2 regions of the Zestomonas ipomoeae genome follow, and region 1 is predicted to be linked to the other one. Evidence: predicted binding sites of a transcription regulator. Region 1 holds the regulator's gene; the other holds the start of a gene.

Region 1 (11,733 bases):
TGTTCTCGGCGAAGGCATTGTTGGAGCTGGTGAAGGCGCTGGCCAAGTTCCTGGTGATCCTGGCGATCGGCTTGCTGGTGCTGTCGGCGGACAAGCACGACCTGCTGGCGATGGCCCATGAACCGCTGGAGATGGCGATCATGCACAGCATCCAGGTGGTCGGCTGGAGCGCGCTGTGGATGTCGTGCGGGCTGATTCTGATCGCGGCGGTGGATGTGCCGTTCCAGCTCTGGGACAACAAGCAGAAGCTGATGATGACCAAGCAGGAAGTGCGCGACGAGTACAAGGACAGCGAAGGCAAGCCCGAGGTCAAGTCGCGTATTCGCCAACTGCAGCGGGAGATGGCCGAGCGGCGCATGATGCAGGCGGTGCCCGAGGCCGACGTGGTGATCACCAACCCGACCCACTTCGCCGTAGCGCTGAAATACGACCCGACCAAGGGCAATGCACCGGTGCTGCTGGCCAAGGGCGGCGACTTCCTGGCGCTGAAGATTCGCGAAATTGCCCAGGAGCATCAGGTCCTGGTGCTGGAGTCGCCAGCCCTGGCGCGGGCGGTCTATCACTCCACCGAGCTGGACCACGAGATTCCCGCGGGGCTCTACCTGGCAGTGGCTCAGGTGCTGGCGTATGTCTATCAGCTCAAGCAGTACCGTGCCGGCAAGGGCAAGCGGCCCGGACCGTTGCCCGACCTGCCGATTCCACCGGATTTGCGGCGCGACGAATAGCGCTCCCGCGTAGCAGTGGCTGCACGGGAGCGGCAGCCTTACTCGATGACGCCGCAGGCTACGCGAGCGCCGCCGCCACCCAGGGGTTCGGGTTGGTCCGAGTGGTTATCGCCGCCTTGGTGAATCATCAATGCATGGTCTTTGAGCTGGTCGAGGCTGGTCAGGCGTGGGGCCAGTACGGGTTGATTCGCCTTGCCGTCAGCTGTGACCAGCAGTGTCGGCAGGTCGCCCAGGTGGCCTGCGCCCCAGGGTTCGCCGTGCTTGCCGCTGTTCTTCGGGTCCCAGTGGCCACCAGCCGCGACCGCGGCGGCTGGCTTGCCATCCTTGTCGGCAGGGGCGCAGCTCGGGTTGGCGTGGACATGGAAGCCGTGAATGCCCGGTTGCAGGCCGCTCAGGTCGGGCCTGAAAACCAGGCCGTGCTCGCTGGGTTCGACGGTGACGGAGCCAATCTCCGAGCCCACGCCCTTGGCATCGACAGTGTGAACGGCGATGGACAGCGACTCGGCATGCAGCGCCGTGGAGCAAGCGGCGAGAAGGGCCGCGGTGATCCATTTCTTCATGGTGAAACTCCTTGTTTGGCAAGTGAGTACTGCGAGCGCCGGGCTCGCAGGGGCTAAGACTACCGTGGTCCTGCTCGGTTCGTGCCGTTGCGTGGCTACTTCTGTGAAGGCTTTCATTTCAATGGTTTAGCTAACTTGGAAAGCTTCTTGCACAAGCTCCCGGCATGACGCCTGCTGCGTCAAAAGATTGTTCGTATCGGTACGGGAGAATCGGGTGGATCGCACGCAACTGCTAACCAATATGCGCGGCCTGGGCCGTGGCAACCTGGGGGTGCCGATCCTGCTGCTGGTGGTGCTGGGCATGATGACCCTGCAGGTGCCGCCATTCCTGCTGGACGTGTTCTTCACCTTCAACATCGCCTTGTCGATTGTCGTGCTGCTGGTCGGCGTGTATGCCTTGCGCCCGCTGGATTTCGCCGTTTTCCCCACCATTCTGCTGGTCGCCACGTTGCTGCGCCTGGCCCTGAACGTCGCGTCCACCCGGGTCGTCCTGTTGCATGGCCATGATGGCGGCGATGCCGCCGGCAAGGTGATCCAGGCGTTCGGCGAGGTGGTGATCGGCGGCAACTACGTAGTCGGCGTGGTGGTGTTCGCCATCTTGATGATCATCAACTTCGTCGTGGTCACCAAGGGCGCCGGGCGTATCTCCGAGGTGAGCGCGCGCTTCACCCTGGATGCCATGCCCGGCAAGCAGATGGCCATCGATGCCGACCTCAATTCGGGGTTGATCGACCAGCCGGAAGCCAAGAAACGCCGCGCCGAAGTGGCCCAGGAAGCCGACTTCTACGGCTCCATGGACGGTGCCAGCAAATTCGTGCGCGGCGACGCCATCGCCGGCCTTCTCATCCTGTTCATCAACCTGATCGGCGGTGTCGCCATCGGCATGGCACAGCACTCCATGGGCTTCGCCGACGCCGGCAAGATCTATGCGTTGCTGACCATCGGTGACGGCCTGGTGGCCCAGGTTCCGTCGCTGCTGTTGTCCACCGCCGCGGCGATCATGGTGACGCGGGTGTCGACCTCTGAAGACATGGGCCAGCAGGTCAATCGCCAGATGTTCGCCTCACCCAAGGCGCTGGCGGTGTCGGCGGCGATCCTGATCTTCATGGGCCTGGTGCCGGGCATGCCGCATGTGGCGTTCATCGGTCTGGGCCTGATCTGCGCAGGCGGCGCCTACTGGATCTGGCACCGGCAGAAGCAGGCCAAGCAGGTGGCCGAGGTGGAAGCCAAGCGCCAGCAGGAACTGTTGCCCGCGCAGAAGGCCCAGGAAGTCAAGGAACTCGGTTGGGACGACGTCACGCCAGTGGACATGGTTGGCCTGGAGGTTGGCTATCGGTTGATTCCACTGGTGGATCGCAACCAGGGTGGCCAGTTGCTGGCGCGCATCAAGGGGGTACGCAAGAAGCTGTCCCAGGAAATGGGCTTTCTCATGCCCTCGGTGCACATCCGCGACAACCTCGATCTGCTGCCCAATGCCTACCGCCTGACCCTGATGGGCGTCAGCGTGGCCGAAGCCGAGGTCTATCCGGATCGCGAGCTGGCGATCAACCCAGGTCAGGTATTTGGCACGCTCAACGGTATCGCCGCCAAAGACCCGGCGTTCGGCCTGGAGGCGGTGTGGATCGACCCGACCCAGCGCGACCAGGCGCAATCGCTCGGCTACACCGTGGTGGACGCCAGCACGGTGATCGCCACCCACCTCAACCAGGTGCTGCACAAGCACGCTCATGAGCTCCTGGGGCATGAGGAGGTCCAGCAATTGATGCAATTGCTGGCCAAGAGCTCGCCGAAGCTGGCCGAGGAGCTGGTGCCGGGCATGGTGTCGCTGTCCACCTTGCTCAAGGTACTGCAGGCGTTGTTGCAGGAGCAGGTGCCGGTGCGCGACATCCGCACCATCGCCGAGGCCATCGCCAACGTCGCGCCGAAGAGTCAAGATCCCGCCGCGATGGTGGCCGCGGTGCGAGTCGCGTTGTCCCGCGCCATCGTGCAAAGCGTGGTGGGGCTTGAGCCGGAGCTGCCTGTCATCACGCTCGAGCCAAGGTTGGAACAGATATTGCTGAACAGTCTTCAGAAGGCCGGTCAGGGCAGTGAAGAGGGCATCCTCCTCGAACCCGGCATGGCCGAGAAGCTGCAACGCTCCCTGGTGGAGGCGGCGCAGCGCCAGGAGATGCTCGGCAAGCCGGCAATATTGCTGGTAGCCGGTCCGGTCCGGGCTATGTTGTCGCGATTCGCTCGCCTCGCAGTGCCGAACATGCACGTGCTGGCGTACCAGGAAATACCCGACAACAAGCAGGTCACCATCGTCGCCACTGTGGGACAGAACTGAGGTCCATAGGCCATGCAAGTCAAACGCTTCTTCGCCGCCGATATGCGTCAAGCCATGAAGCTGGTTCGCGATGAACTCGGCGCAGATGCCGCCATCATCGGCACACGCCGGGTTGCCGGCGGCGTCGAGTTGACCGCTGCGCTCGATTACCAGCTGCCGCCGGAGCCGGTTCGCCAGCCGAACCCGGCGCTGGAGGCCGAGCTGCGCAGGACTCAGGCGAAGATCGCCTCGGCCCAGGCCGAACTGGCCGGCAGTGCAGCGACTGCCGGAAAGGACCGCCAACTGCTTGGCGCTTCGGCTCCGGCACCCAAGGCCAAGCCTGCCGTGGCTCCGGCCCCGACACCACGGCCGGTAGCAGCGGCCGCGGCGAAGCCGGCGGCCGATCAGCGCGTGCTCGACGCGATGCGTTTCGAGCTGCACGGCCTGCGCGAGCTGATCGAAGTGCAGCTCGGCTCGATCGCCTGGGGCCAACTGCAGAACCGCCGTCCGCAGCAGGCCAACCTGTGGCGCCGCCTGCAGCGCATGGGGCTTTCCGCCGAACTGTCCCGCGCCCTGCTGGACAAGGTCGCCAACGTCCAGGAGCCGCGCCAGGCCTGGCGCATGCTGCTGGCCCACCTGGCTCATGCGATCAAGACGCTGAAGCAGGAACCGCTGGAGGAGGGCGGGGTGATCGCCCTGGTCGGTCCGGCCGGAATGGGTAAAACCACTACGCTGGCCAAACTGGCGGCCCGTTATGTGCTCAAATACGGCGCCCAGCACATTGCGCTGGTCAGTCTGGACAGCTATCGCATCGGTGCCCAGGAGCAGCTCAAGACCCTGGGGCGCATCCTGAATGTCTCGGTGACCCAGGTGGATCCAGGCCAGTCGTTGACCCAGGCCCTGGCGCCGTTGGCGAAGAAGCGCGTTGTGTTGATCGATACCGCTGGCCTGCCGGCCAGCGATCCGGCCTTGCGCATGCAGTTGGAAACCCTGGCCAGCCGGGGGGTGAAAGCAAAAAATTATCTGGTTTTGGCGGCCACAAGTCAGAGCCAAGTGCTCAAGGCGGCCTACCATAGTTATAAGCGCTGCGGTCTGTCCGGTTGCATTCTGACCAAGCTGGACGAGGCCGCGAGCCTGGGCGAGGTGTTGGGGCTGGCTATTGGCCAGCGTCTGCCGGTAGCCTACCTGACGGACGGGCCGCGCATTCCGGACGATCTGCACCTGCCGCGCAGCCACCAACTGGTGAGCCGGGCCGTCAGCTTGCAGGCACCCGAGGAGCCGAGCGAGGAAGCCATGGCCGACCTGTTCGCCGGCCTGTATCACAACCCGCCGCGCCGCGCCGGGTAGTCAGCGCAGAGGATTTCAACGATGCCTCAGTCGCAGCAAGACAAGGTGTGTAGAGAACATGGGTAGTATGCATCCCGTACAGGTGATAGCGGTGACCGGCGGCAAAGGCGGCGTCGGCAAGACCAACGTGTCGGTCAATCTGTCCATGGCCCTGGCCGATCTCGGTCGGCGGGTCATGCTGCTGGATGCCGACCTGGGGTTGGCCAACGTCGATGTCCTGCTCGGCCTTACGCCGAAGCGCACGCTGGCCGACGTCATTCACGGCGAATGCGAGCTGCGTGACGTGCTCCTGCAAGGCCCCGGCGGCATTCGCATCGTGCCCGCCGCTTCCGGCACCCAGAGCATGGTGCAGCTCTCGCCGCAGCAGCATGCCGGGCTGATCCAGGCCTTCAGCGACATCAGCGACAACCTCGACGTGCTGGTGATCGACACCGCCGCAGGCATCGGCGATGCGGTGGTCAGCTTCGTTCGCGCCGCCCAGGAAGTCATCGTGGTGGTTTGCGACGAGCCGACCTCGATCACCGATGCCTACGCGCTGATCAAGCTGCTCAATCGCGATTACGGCATGAGCCGCTTCCGTGTGCTGGCCAATATGGCCCATAGCCCGCAGGAGGGTCGCAATCTCTTTGCTAAGCTGACCAAGGTCACTGATCGTTTTCTCGATGTGGCCCTCCAATACGTAGGGGCGATTCCCTATGACGAGTCGGTACGCAAAGCCGTGCAGAAGCAGCGAGCGGTGTATGAGGCGTTCCCCCGCTCGAAGTGCGCCCTGGCGTTCAAGGCGATTGCCCAGAAGGTCGACACTTGGCCGCTTCCGGCCAATCCGCGCGGCCACCTGGAGTTCTTCGTCGAGCGCTTGGTGCAGCCAGTAGCAGATTCATCCGTATGACAGCAGCCAGTGGACTTCGTATGTACAACAAGGCACAGGCGAAGGACTCGCAGCATCAACTCATTGAGCGCTATGCCCCGTTGGTCAAGCGCATTGCCTATCACCTGCTGGCGCGTCTGCCGGCCAACGTGCAAGTGGATGATCTGATGCAGGCTGGCATGATCGGCCTGCTCGAAGCTTCGAAGAAATACGATGCTGGCAAGGGGGCCAGCTTCGAAACCTACGCCGGTATCCGCATCCGTGGCGCGATGCTCGACGAGGTGCGCAAGGGCGACTGGGCGCCGCGTTCCGTGCATCGCAACACCCGCATGGTGAGCGACGCCATCAAGGCAATCGAGGCCAGAACCGGTCGAGACGCTAAAGATCAAGAGGTTGCGGCCGAACTCCAATTGAGTCTCGAAGATTACTACGGCATTCTGAGCGACACTTTGGGCAGCCGTTTGTTCAGTTTCGACGATCTCCTCCAGGACGGCGAGCACGGTGGGCTGCGCGAAGACGGCGGCAGTACGCAACCCGAGCCTGCGAGCGAGTTGGAAGACCAGCGCTTCCGCCTGGCGTTGGCCGAAGCCATCGAGAACCTTCCAGAGCGCGAGCGCCTGGTTTTGGCGCTGTACTACGACGAAGAACTGAATCTCAAAGAAATCGGCGAGGTACTGGGCGTCAGCGAATCGAGGGTCAGCCAGTTGCACAGCCAGTGCGCCGCGCGTCTGCGGGCGCGCCTGAGCGAGTGGCGGGCAAGTTGAAGAGCAAGCCGGTTTCGCGATTAAACGGCGTTCTCAGGAACTGAGTGCGTTAGGACTGTACGGAGGTCGACTTGGACAAGAACATGAAAATCCTCATCGTTGACGACTTCTCAACGATGAGACGGATCATCAAGAACCTGCTGCGCGACTTGGGGTTCACCAATACCGCAGAGGCCGACGATGGCACCACCGCGCTGCCCATGCTGCAAAGTGGCAGCTTCGACTTTCTCGTCACCGATTGGAACATGCCCGGCATGACCGGCATCGACCTGCTGCGCGCGGTGCGTGCCGACGAGCGCCTGAAAACGCTTCCGGTGCTGATGGTGACCGCCGAGGCCAAACGCGACCAGATCATCGAAGCGGCCCAGGCCGGGGTGAACGGTTACGTGGTCAAGCCGTTCACGGCCCAGGTACTGAAAGAGAAGATCGAAAAGATATTCGAGCGGGTCAACGGCTGATGCCTGCCGCGAGGGCGCTATGGAACACGAAGACTCCCAACTGGGTGACGTTGAGTCGACCCTGAAAGCCAATGCCCGTGAGCTGGTCAATAGCCTGGAACGAGGCAATTTCAGCGAAGCGGTGCAGTTCATTCACGAGCTCAACAAAGTGCGTGATCGCGGCCTTTATCAAGAGGTCGGCAAGCTGACCCGTGAGCTGCACAACGCCATCGTCAACTTCCAGCTCGACCCTCGGGTGCCACATGCCAAGGAAGTCTCGCAGATCGCCGACGCGACCGAGCGCCTGAACTACGTGGTGCAGATGACCGAGAAAGCGGCCAATCGCACCATGGATTTGGTGGAGGAGTGCGCTCCGCTGGTCAACGATCTTAACGACGAGGCGCAGAGCCTGGGAGCCGACTGGGGCCGTTTCATGCGCCGGGAAATGAGCGCGGACGGTTTTCGTGAGTTGGCCAAGCGCATCGAACTGTTCCTGACCCGCAGCGAGCGCGACAGCGGCAAGCTCTCCAGCCACCTCAACGACATCCTTCTGGCGCAGGATTACCAGGACCTCACCGGCCAGGTGATCAAGCGGGTGACCCAACTGGTGACCGAGGTGGAAAGCAACCTGCTCAAGCTGGTGCTGATGGCCAGCCAGGTGGATCGCTTCGCCGGCATCCAGCACGATCAAGAGTCATTGCAAGCCGATCAGAAAAAACAACAACAAAAAGCGTCCTCCCAAGGTGAAGGTCCGCAGATTAATGCCGATAAGCGTGAAGACGTCGCGTCCAGCCAGGACGACGTCGACGATCTGCTATCCAGCCTGGGTTTTTAGGGGAGCATCCATATGAGCTTCGACGCCGATGAAGAAATCCTCCAGGACTTCCTGGTAGAGGCCGGCGAGATTCTCGAACAATTGTCCGAGCAGTTGGTTGAGCTTGAGAGCCGCCCGGACGACACGGGGTTGCTCAATGCCATTTTTCGCGGCTTCCACACCGTCAAGGGTGGGGCCGGCTTTCTCCAGCTGAACGAACTGGTCGAGTGCTGCCACATCGCCGAGAACGTCTTCGACATCTTGCGCAAGGGCGAGCGGCGCGTCGACTCGGAGCTCATGGATGTCGTCCTGCAGGCACTGGACGCGGTTAACGAAATGTTCGGCCAGGTGCGCGAGCGCACCGAACCGACACCGGCTTCCCCCGAACTGCTCGCGGCCCTGGCGCGCCTGGCCGAGCCGGCCGGTGCCGAGGAAGCCAGCGCACCGGCGGTGGAGGCTGAGCCAGAGCCGGAACCCGAACCGGAGCCGGTCGCTCCGGCGGCATCCAGCGACATCACCGACAGTGAATTCGAGAAACTGCTCGATGCCCTCGGCGACGAGCCTGCGCCGGCGGCCAGTGCGCCAGCGCCGGCAGCGGGCGGCGACGAGATCACCGACGACGAATTCGAAGCGTTGCTGGATCAGTTGCATGGCAAGGGGCAGTTCGCCGCCGCGCCGGCTGCCAAGCAGGCCGAGCCGAAGCCGGCGCCCCCTGTTGCAGAAACCCCTGCCGCCGGTGGCGACGAGATCACCGACGATGAATTCGAGGCGCTGCTCGACCAGTTGCATGGCAAGGGCAAGTTCGTTGCGCCCGAGGAGCCCGCTCCAGCGGCTCCCGCCGCCAAGCCGGCCGAACCGGCTGCGCCGGCCAGCAGCAGCGACCTGATCACCGACGACGAATTCGAAGCGCTGCTCGATCAACTGCATGGCAAGGGCAAGCAGCCCGAAGCGAAGGCGCCTGCCGCGCCGCCCGCTGCCGCCAAGCCGGCCGCGCCAGCCCCACCGCCCGCGAAGCCAGCCACACCGCCGGCGGCAGCCAAGCCAGCGGCACCGGCGAGCAAACCTGCCGAGAAACCGGCCGCCAAGGCGCCCGAGCCCGCCAAACCAGCAGGCACCGCCGCACCCGCGACGGCTCCAGCCGGCGACAAGCCGGGTGCGATGAGCGAAGCGGAAACCACCGTGCGGGTCGATACGGCTCGCCTCGACGAAATCATGAACATGGTCGGCGAGCTGGTGCTGGTGCGTAACCGCCTGGTGCGCCTCGGCTTGAACAGCGGCGACGAGGCCATGGCCAAGGCCGTGTCCAACCTCGACGTGGTGACCGCCGATCTGCAGACCTCGGTCATGAAGACCCGCATGCAGCCGATCAAGAAGGTCTTCGGCCGCTTCCCGCGCTTGGTCCGCGACCTGGCACGCAACCTGAAGAAAGAGATCAACCTGGAACTGGTCGGCGAAGAAACCGATCTCGACAAGAACCTCGTCGAAGCGCTGGCAGACCCGCTGGTGCACCTGGTGCGCAACGCCGTCGACCATGGCGTGGAGTCGCCCGAAGAGCGCGAGGCCGCGGGCAAGCCCCGTACCGGCAGGGTCGTGCTGTCCGCCGAGCAGGAAGGCGACCACATCCTGCTGATGATCACCGACGATGGCAAAGGCATGGATGCCGACGTGCTGCGCGCCAAGGCGGTGGAGAAAGGCCTGCTGGAAAAGGATGCTGCCGACCGCCTGACCGACCTGGAGTGCTACAACCTGATCTTCGCCCCCGGCTTCTCGACCAAGACCGAGATTTCCGATGTATCCGGCCGCGGTGTCGGCATGGACGTGGTGAAGACCAAGATTTCCCAGCTCAACGGCACGGTCAACGTGTTCTCCCAGAAGGGGCAGGGCTCGAAGATCGTCATCAAGGTACCGCTGACCCTGGCGATCATGCCGACCCTGATGGTCATGCTGGGCAACCAGGCCTTCGCCTTCCCGCTGGTGAGCGTCAACGAGATCTTCCACCTCGACCTGTCGCGCACCAACGTGGTGGACGGCCAGGAAGTGGTGATCGTGCGCGACAAGGCGCTGCCGCTGTTCTACCTCAAGCGCTGGCTGGTACGCGGCGCGGCCCATGAAGAGCAGCGCGAGGGGCATGTGGTGATCCTGTCGGTGGGCAACCAGCGTATCGGCTTCGTCGTCGATCAGTTGGTGGGCCAGGAGGAAGTGGTCATCAAGCCCCTGGGCAAGATGCTGCAGGGCACCCCCGGCATGTCCGGCGCCACCATTACCGGCGACGGTCGTATCGCCCTGATTCTCGACGTACCAAGCATGCTCAAGCGCTACGCCCGCCGCGTTTGACTTTATTGGCGCCGGCCCTGTCGGCCGCGCCTGCAGATGGAGTGTTTATGGCAGTCAAGGTCCTGGTGGTGGACGATTCCGGCTTTTTCCGGCGCCGGGTTTCGGAAATTCTGTCCTCCGACCCGAACATCCAGGTGGTCGGTACGGCCACCAACGGCCGCGAGGCGATCGATCAGGCGTTGGCGCTCAAGCCCGACGTCATCACCATGGACTACGAGATGCCGATGATGGATGGCATCACGTCCGTGCGGAACATCATGCAGCGCTGCCCGACGCCGGTGTTGATGTTCTCCTCGCTGACCCACGAGGGCGCCCGTGTCACCTTGGACGCGCTGGATGCTGGAGCGGTGGATTACCTGCCGAAGAACTTCGAAGACATTTCGCGCAACCCGGAGAAGGTCAAGCAACTGCTGTGCGAAAAGGTCCATACCATCGCCCGCAGCAACCGGCGCTACAGCGCCTATGCCGCGACGCCGGCAGCCGCGCCAGTTCCGGCTCCCGCACCGAGCACCGGGGCCGCCAGTCGGCCTGCACCGGTCGCTCCCAGTGCCCCGTCAGGGAATTCCCCTGCCCCAAAGCGTAAAGCCTACAAGTTGGTGGCCATTGGCACCTCCACCGGTGGGCCGGTTGCCTTGCAGCGAGTCCTGACCCAGTTGCCCGCCAATTTCCCGGCTCCCATCGTGCTCATCCAGCACATGCCTGCCGCTTTTACCAAGGCCTTTGCCGAGCGCCTGGACAAGCTTTGCCGGATTCGCGTCAAAGAGGCCGAGGACGGTGACCAGTTGCGTCCGGGCCTGGCCCTGCTGGCACCCGGCGGCAAGCAGATGATGGTCGATGCCCGTGGCACGGTGAAGATCCTGCCGGGCGATGAGCGGCTGAACTACAAGCCCTGCGTGGATATCACCTTCGGTTCGGCCGCCAAGTCGTTCGGCGACAAGGTGCTCGCCGTGGTGCTGACCGGCATGGGGGCGGACGGCCGCGAAGGCGCGCGCCTGCTCAAGCAGGGCGGCAGCCATGTCTGGGCCCAGGACGAAGCCAGTTGCGTGATCTATGGCATGCCCATGGCGATCGTCAAGGCCAACCTGGCCGATGCGGTCTATGGCCTGGACGACATCGGCCGGCACCTGTCCGAGGCTTGTCAGTGAGCAAACGCTGATGGACGTCCTCAGCCTCATCGGGGTGGCACTCGCCTTCGTCGCGATCATTGGTGGCAATTACCTCGAAGGCGGCCATGTCGGCGCGCTGATCAACGGACCGGCGGCGCTGATCGTCGTTGGCGGCACCCTGGGCGCGGCATTCCTGCAGGCGCCGGTCAGCGTGTTCAAGCGCGCCCTGAATATCTTCGGCTGGATCCTGTTTCCGCCACGCATCGATCTGGTCGGCGGCATCGAGCGGGTGGTTGGCTGGAGCATGACGGCCCGCAAGGAGGGGTTGCTCGGCCTGGAGCCGGTGGCCGACGCCGAACCCGATGCCTTTGCCCGTAAAGGATTGCAGCTGCTGGTCGATGGTGCCGAACCGGAGGCCATCCGCAGCATTCTCGAAGTCGACCTGTACACTCAGGAAGGCCGCGATATCCAGG
Region 2 (11,733 bases), 240 kb from region 1:
CTACCGCTGCTGGTCGTCTGTACCACCCTGGTGGTGGTGATGCTGGCCATCGCCTGGCGGCGCAGGCATTCGCCGACCTATCTGCTCGCGCTGCTGGGCGTGGGGCTGGCACTGCTGGCCATCGCGCCGGCGCACCAGGTATCGCCGCTGGAGGTGACGCCGCTGCTGCGGGTGGACGCCTTCGCCTGCTTCTACATGGCCCTGGTGCTGTCGTCGACCTTCGCCTGCATGACGCTGGCCCATGCCTACCTGGGGGAAAAGACCGGCGGCGCCGGTTATCCCGGTAACCGCGAAGAGCTGTACCTGCTGATGCTGCTGGCCGCCGCCGGCGGGCTGGTGATGGTCAGCGCCCAGCATCTGGCGGGCCTGTTCATCGGCCTGGAGCTGTTATCCCTGCCCACCTATGGGCTGGTCGCCTATGCCTTTTTCAACAAGCGTTCGCTGGAAGCCGGCATCAAGTACCTGGTGCTCTCCGCCGCCGGCTCGGCGTTCCTGCTGTTCGGCATGGCACTGCTGTATGCCGAATCCGGCACCCTCAGTTTCGCCGGGGTCGGTGCCAACTTGGTTGGCACCCCTACGCCGCTGGCGCAATTCGGAATGGGCATGTTGCTGGTGGGGCTCGCCTTCAAGCTGTCGCTGGTGCCCTTTCACCTGTGGACGCCGGACGTGTACGAAGGCGCGCCGGCACCGGTGGCGGCCTTCCTCGCCACGGCCAGCAAGGTCGCGGTGTTCGCCACGCTGCTGAGGCTGTTCCAACTCTCGCCGGTTTCGGCCAACCCCTGGCTGCACGAGCTGCTGGCGATCATTGCCGCCGCGTCGATCCTGGTGGGCAACCTGCTGGCCCTGCTGCAGAACAACCTCAAGCGACTGCTCGGCTACTCCTCCATCGCCCACTTCGGCTACCTGCTGGTGGCGCTGGTGGCCAGCCGGGGCCTGGCGGTCGAGGCTGTCGGCGTTTACCTGGCGACCTACGTGCTGACCAGCCTCGGCGCGTTCGGCGTGATCACCCTGATGTCCACCCCCTACCATGGCCGCGACGCCGATGCGCTCTACGAATACCGCGGGTTGTTCTGGCGGCGACCCTACCTCACCGCGGTGCTGACCCTGATGCTGCTGTCGCTGGCGGGCATCCCGCTCACCGCAGGCTTCATCGGCAAGTTCTACATCGTCGCGGTGGGCGTGGAGGCACGGCTCTGGTGGCTGCTCGGCGCGCTGGTGATCGGCAGCGCCATCGGCGTCTTCTATTACCTGCGGGTGATGGTCACGCTGTTCCTGCGGGAGCCCAACCTGCGCCGGCACGACGCGCCCTTCGACTGGGGCCAGCAGGCCGGCGGCATCGTGCTGCTGGCGATCGCCGCGCTGGCCTTTCTGCTCGGCGTCTACCCACAACCGCTGCTGGCCCTGGCCCAGCAGGCGGGCCTGTAGTGCCGCTCAGCGCTGCGGCTCCTGCGGCGGTTGCCGATCCTCGTCCCGTTCGGTGAACAGCCCCCAGGTGGAGACGAACAGCGCCGCGATCAGCGGGCCGATGACAAAACCGTTGATGCCGAACAGCGCCAGGCCGCCGAGCGTGGAGATCAGCACCAGGTAGTCCGGCATCTTGGTGTCCTTGCCCACCAGCACCGGACGCAGAAAGTTGTCCACCATGCCGATCACGCCGATGCCGAAGACGAACAGCACCGCCGCCGGCCAGATTTCCCCGTTGATCAGGTAGTAGATCGCCACCGGCGACCACACCAACCCCGCCCCGACCGCCGGCAGCAGCGAAAGAAACGCCATCACCACCCCCCACAGCAGCGGGCTGGGAATATCCAGCACGGCGAAGATCACCCCGCCCAGGAAGCCCTGTATCGCGGCAATGACGATATTGCCCTTGATGGTGGCCCGCACCACCCGGGTGAACTTGGTGAACAGCCGGCGCTTCTGGGGCTCGCTCAAGGGGATCGCCCGGCGTATGCGCACCACCAGCTCGGCGCCGTCGCGCAGCAGGAAGAACAGCAGGTAGATCATCACGAAGAAGCTGATGAGGAACTCGAAGGTTCCCTGCCCCACGTTGAAGGCCTTGGTGGCGATGAACTGGCTGCCCTTGAGCGCGCCGCTGGAGAGGGTGTCGCGCAGGCTGCTGAGATCGCCCAGGCCGAAGCGTTCCAGCTGGACCTGCAGGAACTCCGGCAGCATCTGCTTGGCCTGTTCGAGAAAGCTGCCGATATCCAGGTCACCGCTTTCCAGGCGCTGGTAGAGGGACGCGCCCTCCTGCACCAGCAGCACGGCGATGATGGTCATCGGCAGGATCGCCATGACCAGGCTGGCCAGGAGGGTTAGCAGGGCTGGCAGGTTCTTGCGCCCGGACATCGAGCGCGCCAGGCGGCGCTGCAGCGGAGCGAACAGGATCGCCAGGACCACGGCCCAGAACACCGCGGCGTAGAACGGCAGCAGTATCCAACCGAAGGCCAGGGTGACCAGGATCAACAGCCAGAGAAAGACCTTTTGTTCCAGATGAGGCTTGGGCATAAACGGGGCGCCGGTTGCGGGCTTACCCTGTTTTAGTCACCGCCCGCTCCGGCAAGTGCCCCCTCGGCCGGTTCCTACAGCACCATCGCCGCCAGCCAGCCGAAGCCCAGCAGTGGCAGGTTGTAGTGCAGGAAGGTGGGCACCACGCTGTCCCATATGTGGTTGTGCTGGCCATCCACATTCAGCCCGGCGGTCGGGCCGAGGGTGGAGTCGGACGCCGGGGAGCCGGCGTCGCCGAGGGCGCCCGCGGTGCCGACGATGCTGACGATGGCCAGCGGGCTGAACCCCAGCTCCAGCCCCAGCGGCACGAAGATCGCCGCGATGATCGGCACGGTGGAGAACGACGAGCCGATGCCCATGGTCACCAGCAGGCCGACCAGCAACATCAGCAGTGCACCGAGAGCCTTGCTGTTGCCGATCCAACCGGCGGCGGATTCCACCAGGCGGGCGATATCGCCGGTGGTGCGCATCACCTCGGCGAAACCGGCGGCGGCGATCATGATGAAGCCGATCATTGCCATCATCTTCATGCCCTCGGTGAACAGCCCGTCGGCTTCCTTCCAGCGCACCACCCCGGACAGGGAGAAGATCAGGAAGCCGAGCAGCGCGCCGAATACCATCGAATCCAGCCACAGCTGCACGACGAAGGCGGCGACGATGGCCACCCCGGCGGCCAGCAGGCTGTAGGGGCTGTAGCGCACATCGACGCGCTCGGTGCGCGCGATCTTCTCCAGGTCATAGAGGCGCTTGCCACGGTAGCTGAACAGCACCGCCACCAACAGGCCGCAGAGCATGCCGGCGGCAGGCAGCGCCATCGCCTGGGTCACGCTGATACCGCCGGTCTCGATGCCGGCCTTGGCCACGTTGCCCAGCAGGATCTGGTTGAGGAAGATGCCGCCGAAGCCCACCGGCAGGAACATATAGGGCGTGACCAGACCGAAGGTCAGCACACAGGCGATCAGCCGGCGGTCCAGTTGCAGCTTGCTCAACACATAGAGCAGCGGCGGCACGAGCAGCGGAATGAAGGCGATATGGATCGGCAGGATATTCTGCGAGGCCACCGCCACCGCCAGCAGCAGCGCGACCAGCAGCCACTTCAGCGCCCGGCCCGCGCCGCTTTCCTGCTGGCCGACCAGGGACAACGCCCGGTCCGCCAGGGCATGGGCCAGGCCGGACTTGGCGATGGCGACCGCGAACGCCCCCAGTAGCGCATAGGACAGCGCTACGCTGGCACCGCCACCGAGCCCCTGGTTGAAGGCCTGCAGGGTGCCCTCGACGCCCAGCCCGCCAAGCAGGCCACCGGCCAAGGCCCCGACGATCAGCGCCACCACCACGTGCACCCGGCACAGACTCAGGACCAGCATGATGCCGACCGCGGCCACCACTGCATTCATTGCAACCCCCAAACGACCCAGCGGGCGAAAAAGCGGCGTACTCTGCCCCATGCTCCCCTGGCTGTCAAAATCGCCGCCGCCCCACGCGTGCGCAGGCAAGGCGCACTATCCTGTTTCAGGACGATGACGTGCCCGATCAAGAAAGCCGCCGCCACGCCGATAACGGCTTTGCAATCCGATCAGAAGAATAAGGAATACCTATGTTCCTCAGTCGCCTGTCCATCCAGTGGAAGATCACTCTGCTTGCCGGCCTCTGCCTGCTGGCCAGCGTTGCCTTGCTGGTCGGCGCCTCGCTCTACCAATCGACCCGCAGCGCCGAACTGGTCAAACAGGCCAGTAGCGGCATGCTCGAAGAGTCAGCCAAGCTGCGCCTGGAAGCGCGCGGCGAATCCCAGGCCCTGCGCATGCAGCGCTACTTCATGGACACCTACCAGTACGGCAAGGGCTTCGGCCGCCAGGTACTGTTCCTGCGCGACCAGGCGGAGAAGCGCTTCCTCGATGCCTTCGACCTGCGCGAGGACCTCACTCGGCAGGTGCGCAGCGCCCTGGAAGCCAACCCCGACCTGCTCGGTCTCTATGTGGTGTTCGAGCCCAATGCCCTGGACGGCAAGGACGATCTGTTCGCCGGGATCGACAAGGTCGGCGGCAACGACAAGGGCCGTTTCTCGCTCTACTGGTCGCAGAAGACCCCGGGCGCGCTGGAATTCGAAACAATGAGCGAAGAAGAGCTCGCCAACACCACGCCCGGCATCAGCGGCACGCCCTACAACGCCTGGTACACCTGCCCACGGGAAACCCGCAAACCCTGCGTGCTCGACCCCTACTTCGACGAGGTCAACAACCAGCAAGTACTGATGACCAGCATCGCGTTCCCGCTGGAGCTCGAAGGCAAGGTCATCGGCGTGCTCGGCGTCGACATCAGCCTGAGTCGCTTGCAGGAACTCAGCGTGGTGGCCAATCGCGAACTCTATGACGGCCAGGGGCACATCAGCATCGTCAGCCCCGCCGGACTGCTTGCCGGCCACAGCCGCGATGCCAAGCTACTTGGCCAGCCTTTGGCCAAGGCCTTCCCCGATCAGGCCGCCGAGTTGAGCCAACTGGTCAATGCGGGCCGCTCCGAGGCACTACGTCATGGCGACATGCTGCGGGTGCTCAAGCCTTGGTTGCCGATCCCCGAAGCCAAGCCCTGGAGCGTGGTGCTCGAAGTGCCGCAGCAGGTGTTGCTCGGCCCTGCCCTTGCCCTCGAACAGCAGCTCGACGAACGCCGCACGGCCGACAGCGCCACCGCCCTGCTGATCGGCCTGGCCGCCGGCGTCATGGGCCTGCTGCTGATGTGGCTGACCGCCCGAGGCGTGACCCGGCCGATCCTCGGCGTCGCCCACATGCTGGAAGACATCGCCAGCGGCGAAGGGGACCTGACCCGCCGCCTGCAATACGCCAAGCACGACGAACTGGGCGAGTTGGCCGGCTGGTTCAACCGTTTCCTCGACAAGCTGCAGCCGATCATTGCCGACGTGAAGCGCTCGGTGCAGGATGCCCGCGGCACCGCCGACCGCTCCGCCGCCATCGCCACCCAGACCAGTTCCGGCATGCAGCAGCAGTACCGCGAAGTGGATCAGGTGGCGACCGCCTCCCAAGAGATGAGCAGCACCGCGCAGGACGTGGCTCGCAGCGCCGCCCAGGCTGCCGAAGCCGCTCGCGGCGCCAATAGCGCCACCCAGGAAGGCCTCGGCGTGATCGACCAGACCACCCACAACATCGATCGGCTGGCCTCCGAAATGACCAGCGCCATGAGCCAGGTCGAGGGCCTTGCCGCCAGCAGCGAGCAGATCGGCTCGGTACTGGAAGTGATCCGCTCGATCGCCGAACAGACCAACCTGCTGGCGCTCAACGCCGCCATCGAAGCGGCCCGCGCCGGCGAGGCCGGCCGCGGCTTCGCCGTGGTGGCAGATGAGGTGCGCAACCTGGCCAAGCGCACCCAGGACTCGGTGGAAGAGATCCGCCAGGTCATCGAAGGTTTGCAGAACGGCACCCAGGAAGTGGTCGGCGCCATGCAGAACAGCCACCGCCAGGCCCAGGGCAGCGTCGATCAGGTCGGGCTGGCCGTCGAGGCCCTGCGTCGGATCGGGGAAGCCGTCACGGTGATCACCGACATGAACATGCAGATCGCCAGCGCCGCCGAGGAGCAGAGCGCGGTGGCCGAGGAGATCACCCGCAACGTGGCGAACATCCGCGACGTCACCGAGTCCCTCACCAGCCAGGCCGACGAATCGGCCCAGGTCAGCCAGGCCCTGAACAGCCTGGCCAACCACCAGCAGCAACTCATGGACCATTTCCGCGTCTGACCGCTCCTTGCGACAGGCCAGGCTCAGAATGCCTGGCCAACCCGCTGCCGGACATGGTTCCCTTGCAGGCACGCCGCGACCGCTTGTAGGAGCGGGCCATGCCCGCGATTCCCATGCGCGCCTCAGTATTACGGGCATGTCCCACTTCTGCGGCCGATGTGCGGCCGTCACCCCATCCCTGCAAGGAGCTCCCTATGCTGAACATCGCCCTGATCTCCGGCTCCAGCCGCCCCGAGAGCCAATCGGGCAAGGTTGCGCGCTTCCTCCGCCAGCGCCTGATCGACCTGCACTTGACCACCGACGAGAGCAGCAGCCTGCTCGACCTCGGCCGCGACCCGCTGCCGCTCTGGCCCAGTGACGACAAGGGCCCCTGGGAGCGCTACGCGCAGCAGTTACGCGCAGCCGAGGCGGTGGTGGTGGTTGCCCCCGAGTGGAACGGCATGGCCTGCCCGGCGATCAAGAACTTCTTCATCTACGCCGGCAAGGCCGAGCTCGCGCACAAGCCGGGGTTGCTGGTCGCGGTTTCCGCGGGCGTCGGCGGCGCCTACCCGATCAGCGAACTGCGCGCGTCCAGCTACAAGAACTGCCGTCTCTGCTACCTGCCCGAGCACCTCATCGTGCGGCAGGTGGAGAAGGTGCTGAATGGCCCGGAGGCGTCCGGCGAGGATGACCAGCGCCTGCGCGCCCGCATCGACTATGCCCTGGATATCCTCGGCAAATACGGCCAGGCGCTGAAGCCGGTGCGCGACTCCATCGATATGGAAATTCGCGCCTTCACCAACGGGATGTGACGCAGCCCGAGACAGAACGGCGGTGCGCCTCGCAGTGCGGCAATCGACCGCTCCAGCCCGCTTTCCCCGGCGATCACGGAGGTGCTAGAGTCGCCCGCCATGACACTCCCCCGCTCCGACCGCTCACTGATCGCCTGGATGCTCTATGCCTGCATCCTGGTCAATGCGCTCGCCTGTAGCCTGAGCCACGGGCAGATGAGCGGCCTGCAATTGAGCGGCGTCGGCGGCGCGTTCTGCTCCTTCGATGGCAATGCCGGCCCGACCCTGGACGGCGATTTCGCCAATCCGGGCGACAGTAGCCAGCTCGGCACCTTCAGTTGCCCCCTGTGCAGCGCCGCCGTGCTCGGCCTGGCGCTGCTGTTCTGCCTTGGCTGGCTGCGGCGACCGGCCGGCAGCCCGCGCGTGAGCCGCGACCTTCGCAGCAAAGCCCCGCCCCGCTACTCCTGGCCCTCGGCCAACCCTCGCGCCTCCCCTCTTGCGGCCTGATCGGTAGCCTTCGGCTGCCGCTTCGATCTGCTTCGATCTCGCTCGCCCGGGCCCTGCCCGTGCGGGCTTCGCAGAATCCGCCTTTCAGGAGCGCACATGCGTCACTACTCCGTTCTCGGCCTGCTTGCCCTGGGCCTCGGCGTTACCTCGGCCCACGCCGAGCATATCCACCTCGAAGACACCACCGTGCAAGGGGTGTACCGCACCGACCCCACCGCTCCCAACCTGTCACAGAAGCGTGCCGACTTCGCCCATATTCCCGGCGGCGCCAGCCTGGTAGATGCGGAGCAATACAAGAGCGGCCGCAGCAGCACTCTGCAGGACGCCCTGGGCACCGCCACCGGCGTATTCGTGCAACCGCGCTTCGGTGCCGAAGAATCGCGCCTGTCGATTCGCGGCTCGGGCCTGCAACGCACCTTCCACCAGCGCGGCATCCTGCTGATGCAGGACGGCGTGCCGATCAACCTGGCCGATGGCAGCGGCGATTTCCAGTCCATCGAGCCGCTGGCACTGAACCACATCGAAGTACTGCGCGGCGCCAATGCCTGGCGCTACGGCGCGGCCAATCTCGGCGGCGCGATCAACTTCATCACCCCGACCGGAAAAACCGCCGCGCCGGTCAGCCTGCGTGCCGAGGGCGGCAGCTTCGGCTATCGACGTCTGTTCGGTGCGGTTGCCGAAGACTTCGGCGACTGGGATGCCTATCTGAGCATTTCCGACTACGCCCAGGACGGCTTCCGCGACCACGCCAGGCAGGACAACCAGCGCGTTTTCGCCAACCTTGGCGGTCGCCTGAACGAGCGCCTCAGCAGCCGCCTCTACCTCAGCCATGTGGAAACCGACTCCGAGCTGCCCGGCAACCTGACCAAGGCGCAGCTGCGACGCAAGGCGAGCATGGCCGCACCGGGTAACATCGCACTGGATCAGCGCCGCGACTTCACCCTCAATCGCATCGGCAACCTGACCACGCTGACGCTGGATGGCGGTCACCGCCTGGAACTGTCCGGCTACTACAGCGAAAAGCACCTGTGGCACCCGATCTTCCAGGTGCTCGACGTGCACAGCGAGGACTACGGCCTGCGCCTGGCGCACAAATGGGAAGCCGATGGCTGGCGCTGGAATGCCGGCATCGAGGCCAGCCAGGGCCGCGGCTGGGACTCGCGCTACCGCAACCTTGCCGGCCATGCCGGCCCCAAGGTCAACGAACTGCACCAGACCGCGCGCAACCTGAATGCCTTTGCCGAGCTGGAGGTGCCCGTAACCGAGCGCTGGGCCTTGATTGGCGGCGTGGCCTGGCTGCACCAGCAGCGTGACGTGGACGATCGCCTGCAATGCAATGCCTTCGTGCCCGGCTTCTGCTTGCATCAGGATGAATCCTTCGAACGCACCTACATCGGCCGTATCGGCCGCATCGGCCTGCGCCACGACCTGGCCGATGGCGTGCAACTGTTCGCCAATCTCAGCCAGAGCTTCGAGCCGCCGACCTTCAGCGAGCTGACCGGCGGCCAGGTCGTGAGCGCGAACGACGCCCAGAAGGCCAACACCCTGGAGGCCGGCCTGCGCTGGAGCAGCGGCAATCTGGAACTCGACCTGGCGGCTTATCGCAGCGAAATCCGCGACGAGCTGCTGGCCCTCAACGACAGCAGCGGCAATCCGCTGGGCACCCTCAACGCCGACCGTACCATTCACCAGGGCCTCGAACTGGGCGGTGCCTGGACCCTGGGCGAGGTCGTCCTGCGCGGCCAGTACCTGCTCAACGATTTCCGCTTCGACAATGACCCGGTCTACGGCGACAACCGACTGGCCGGCGTGCCCAGCCAATTCCTCAAGGGCGAAGCGCTCTGGCAGCGCGATGGCTGGTATGCCGGGCCGACCGTCGAATGGGCGCCGGTTCACTATGCGGTCGATCATGCCAACAGCCTGTATGCCGAAGGCTATGCGATCTGGGGCCTGAAAGGCGGCTATCGGCCCATGAGCGGGCTGGGCTTCTTCATCGAAGGACGCAACCTCTCGAACAAGACCTACGTCGCCACCACCGGCGTGGTGGCCGATGCCAACGGCCAGGACAGCGCGTTATTTCTGCCCGGCGACGGTCGCAGCCTGTATCTCGGCCTGGAGTGGCGGCTATGACCGCCGCCCTGCCCCTGCCGCTGAAACGCCTGAGCTGGCGCCAACGCCTGCTGAGGTTGATGCCCTGGCACCGGCGCCTGGCGCTGCTGGCCTGCCTGGGCGTGTTCGGCTGGGCCTTCACCGGCTTGCTGCACCCGTTGATGAGTGCCCTGCAACCGCGCCCGGCAGCGATGCTGCCGCCGCTGTCGCCGGTGCCGATGGAGGCTGTCCTGGCTCCGGCGCAGGTGCTCGAACGGGCTGGAGTCCAACAGGTACAGGCATTGCGCTTGATGCAGCTCGACGGCGAGCCGTATTACCAGGCGCGCCTGCCCGGTGCTGTCGCCCCCCGTTACTGGCACGCTCGCAGCGGCGAAGAAGCCCAGCTCAGCGCCCGCCATGCCGAGCGACTGGCCGCTCACTACCTGGGAAGCGACGAGCCGTTGCGCTACGCCGGCAGCCTCGCCGCCTTCACCGGCGAATACGCCTTCATCAATCGCCTGCTGCCAGCCGCCCGGGTAGACACCCAACGGGAGGATGGCCTACGCCTCTACCTGGACCTCTATCAGGACCGCCTGGCGACCCTGGTGGACACCCGCAAGGCCTGGTTCGCCACGCTATTCCAGCAAGTGCACAGCTTTCGCTGGCTGGACGCCGCGGGGCCCTTGCGCCCTGCGCTGATGCTGCTACTGCTGGCCGCCTTCATCGCCACCGCGCTGCTCGGCGTGGCCTTGTTCGTCGCCCGCCGCCGGGCACACAGCCTGCTTCGACGCCTGCACGGCTGGGCCGGACTGGCACTGGCCAGCACCAGCCTGGCCTTTGCCGGCAGCGGCGCCTGGCACCTGCTACACAAGGAAAGCGCCGCTCCTCCCCCCCAGGCCTTTGCCGCCACCTTCGCCAGCCAGGCGTTGCGCGCCGCGCCCAGCGCCGGTTGGCTCAGGCCGGGCGAGCAGCTGTTCATGCTCAGCCTGCTGCAACTGGATGGCGAACCGATCTGGCGTCTGCAGGGCAGTGCCGGCCTGCGCTACCTCGGCAGCGATGGCCATGAACTGCCCGCCAGCGCAGGCCAGCGCTACGCCGAACAACGCCTCGCCCACTACGCCGGGCCACTGGGCCTCGGCGAGCCCCTGGCTATCGAACTGCAAACGCAGTTCGACGAGGACTACGGGTTCATCTTCAAGCGCCTGCCGGTGCTCAAGGCCCGCTACGGCGATGCCCGGCACACCACGCTCTACATCGACCCGCTGGATGGAGCGCTGACCGCGCAAGTGGACGACGCCGACCGAGCCGAAGGCTGGAGCTTCGGCAACCTTCACAAGTGGGACTTTCTAGGCGGCCTTGGAAAAACCGCCAAGGACACGCTGATAGCCGCAACCGCCCTCGCCCACCTGCTGCTCGCCGGTGCTGGGCTATGGCTGTTGCGCCGGAAGAAACCTGCGCGCTGAACCGCGCTGTGGGAATGGCGTGCCGGGGCGCGGCACTGAAGGAGCCGTGCCCTAGGCAAGCTGTCGCTCTCAGGATTTAACCAGCGCGGCAAGCCGCCACAGGAGGACTCGCACATGAAGCACGCGTCCCTCGCCGCCCTGCATTTGAAGTCCAGCAAGGGGCGATGTACGTTGCTGCATGCTCGTCGGGCTCACCAGGCAGCACTGGTATGCCCGCCGCTCAGTTCAGCGTCACCCATCCTCAATGGCCGGATGCCGATATGTCGAAACAGGGACAGCTTTCACCGCAGCGACTCCGTGACCTGGTGAGGTTACGCCGCGTTCGAGATCGGATCGACCGGGACTATGCGCAACCGCTCGACGTGGAAGCGCTTGCCCAAGGCGTGCACATGTCGGCGGGGCATCTCAGCCGCCAGTTCCGGCTCGCTTTCGGCGAGTCGCCCTATTCCTATCTGATGACCCGCCGCATCGAGCGGGCCATGGCCTTGTTGCGGCGCGGCGACCTCAGCGTCACCGAGGTTTGCTTTGCGGTCGGCTGTGCATCGCTGGGCACTTTCAGCACACGGTTCACGGAGCTTGTCGGCATGCCGCCGTCGGCCTACCGCAGCCAGTCCGGGCAAGCCATTGCAGGCATTCCCCCCTGCGTGGCCAAGCACGT

Evidence for each region. Region 1 encodes FliA, which starts transcription of late flagellar genes. Its sites were predicted from a motif close to CTAAAGTTTNNNNNNNNNNNGCCGNTAA; they were not measured.
Region 2: ACWKV7_RS23715 (methyl-accepting chemotaxis protein) is a predicted target of FliA. The motif match lies at 4,038-4,065, and genes of this name have one in related genera.

What each region holds. Positions count from the first base shown of each region.
Region 1 covers NZ_JBSKHQ010000001.1:354,104-365,836, reverse strand. Annotated here, with positions in the region: gene flhB (flagellar biosynthesis protein FlhB) at 1-725, shown strand, start outside; gene sodC (superoxide dismutase [Cu-Zn] SodC) at 764-1,285, opposite strand; gene flhA (flagellar biosynthesis protein FlhA) at 1,500-3,611, shown strand; gene flhF (flagellar biosynthesis GTPase FlhF) at 3,624-4,937, shown strand; gene fleN (flagellar synthesis regulator FleN) at 4,996-5,826, shown strand; gene fliA (RNA polymerase sigma factor FliA) at 5,823-6,569, shown strand; gene ACWKV7_RS01535 (chemotaxis response regulator CheY) at 6,653-7,027, shown strand; gene ACWKV7_RS01530 (protein phosphatase CheZ) at 7,047-7,841, shown strand; gene ACWKV7_RS01525 (chemotaxis protein CheA) at 7,854-10,154, shown strand; gene ACWKV7_RS01520 (protein-glutamate methylesterase/protein-glutamine glutaminase) at 10,202-11,299, shown strand; gene ACWKV7_RS01515 (flagellar motor protein) at 11,310-11,733, shown strand, end outside.
Region 2 covers NZ_JBSKHQ010000001.1:116,724-128,456, forward strand. Annotated here, with positions in the region: gene nuoN (NADH-quinone oxidoreductase subunit NuoN) at 1-1,425, shown strand, start outside; gene ACWKV7_RS00505 (AI-2E family transporter) at 1,432-2,508, opposite strand; gene ACWKV7_RS00510 (Na+/H+ antiporter family protein) at 2,583-3,902, opposite strand; gene ACWKV7_RS23715 (methyl-accepting chemotaxis protein) at 4,103-6,247, shown strand; gene ACWKV7_RS00525 (NADPH-dependent FMN reductase) at 6,442-7,038, shown strand; gene ACWKV7_RS00530 (DUF2946 domain-containing protein) at 7,138-7,524, shown strand; gene ACWKV7_RS00535 (TonB-dependent receptor family protein) at 7,621-9,654, shown strand; gene ACWKV7_RS00540 (hypothetical protein) at 9,651-11,075, shown strand; gene ACWKV7_RS00545 (helix-turn-helix transcriptional regulator) at 11,285-11,733, shown strand, end outside.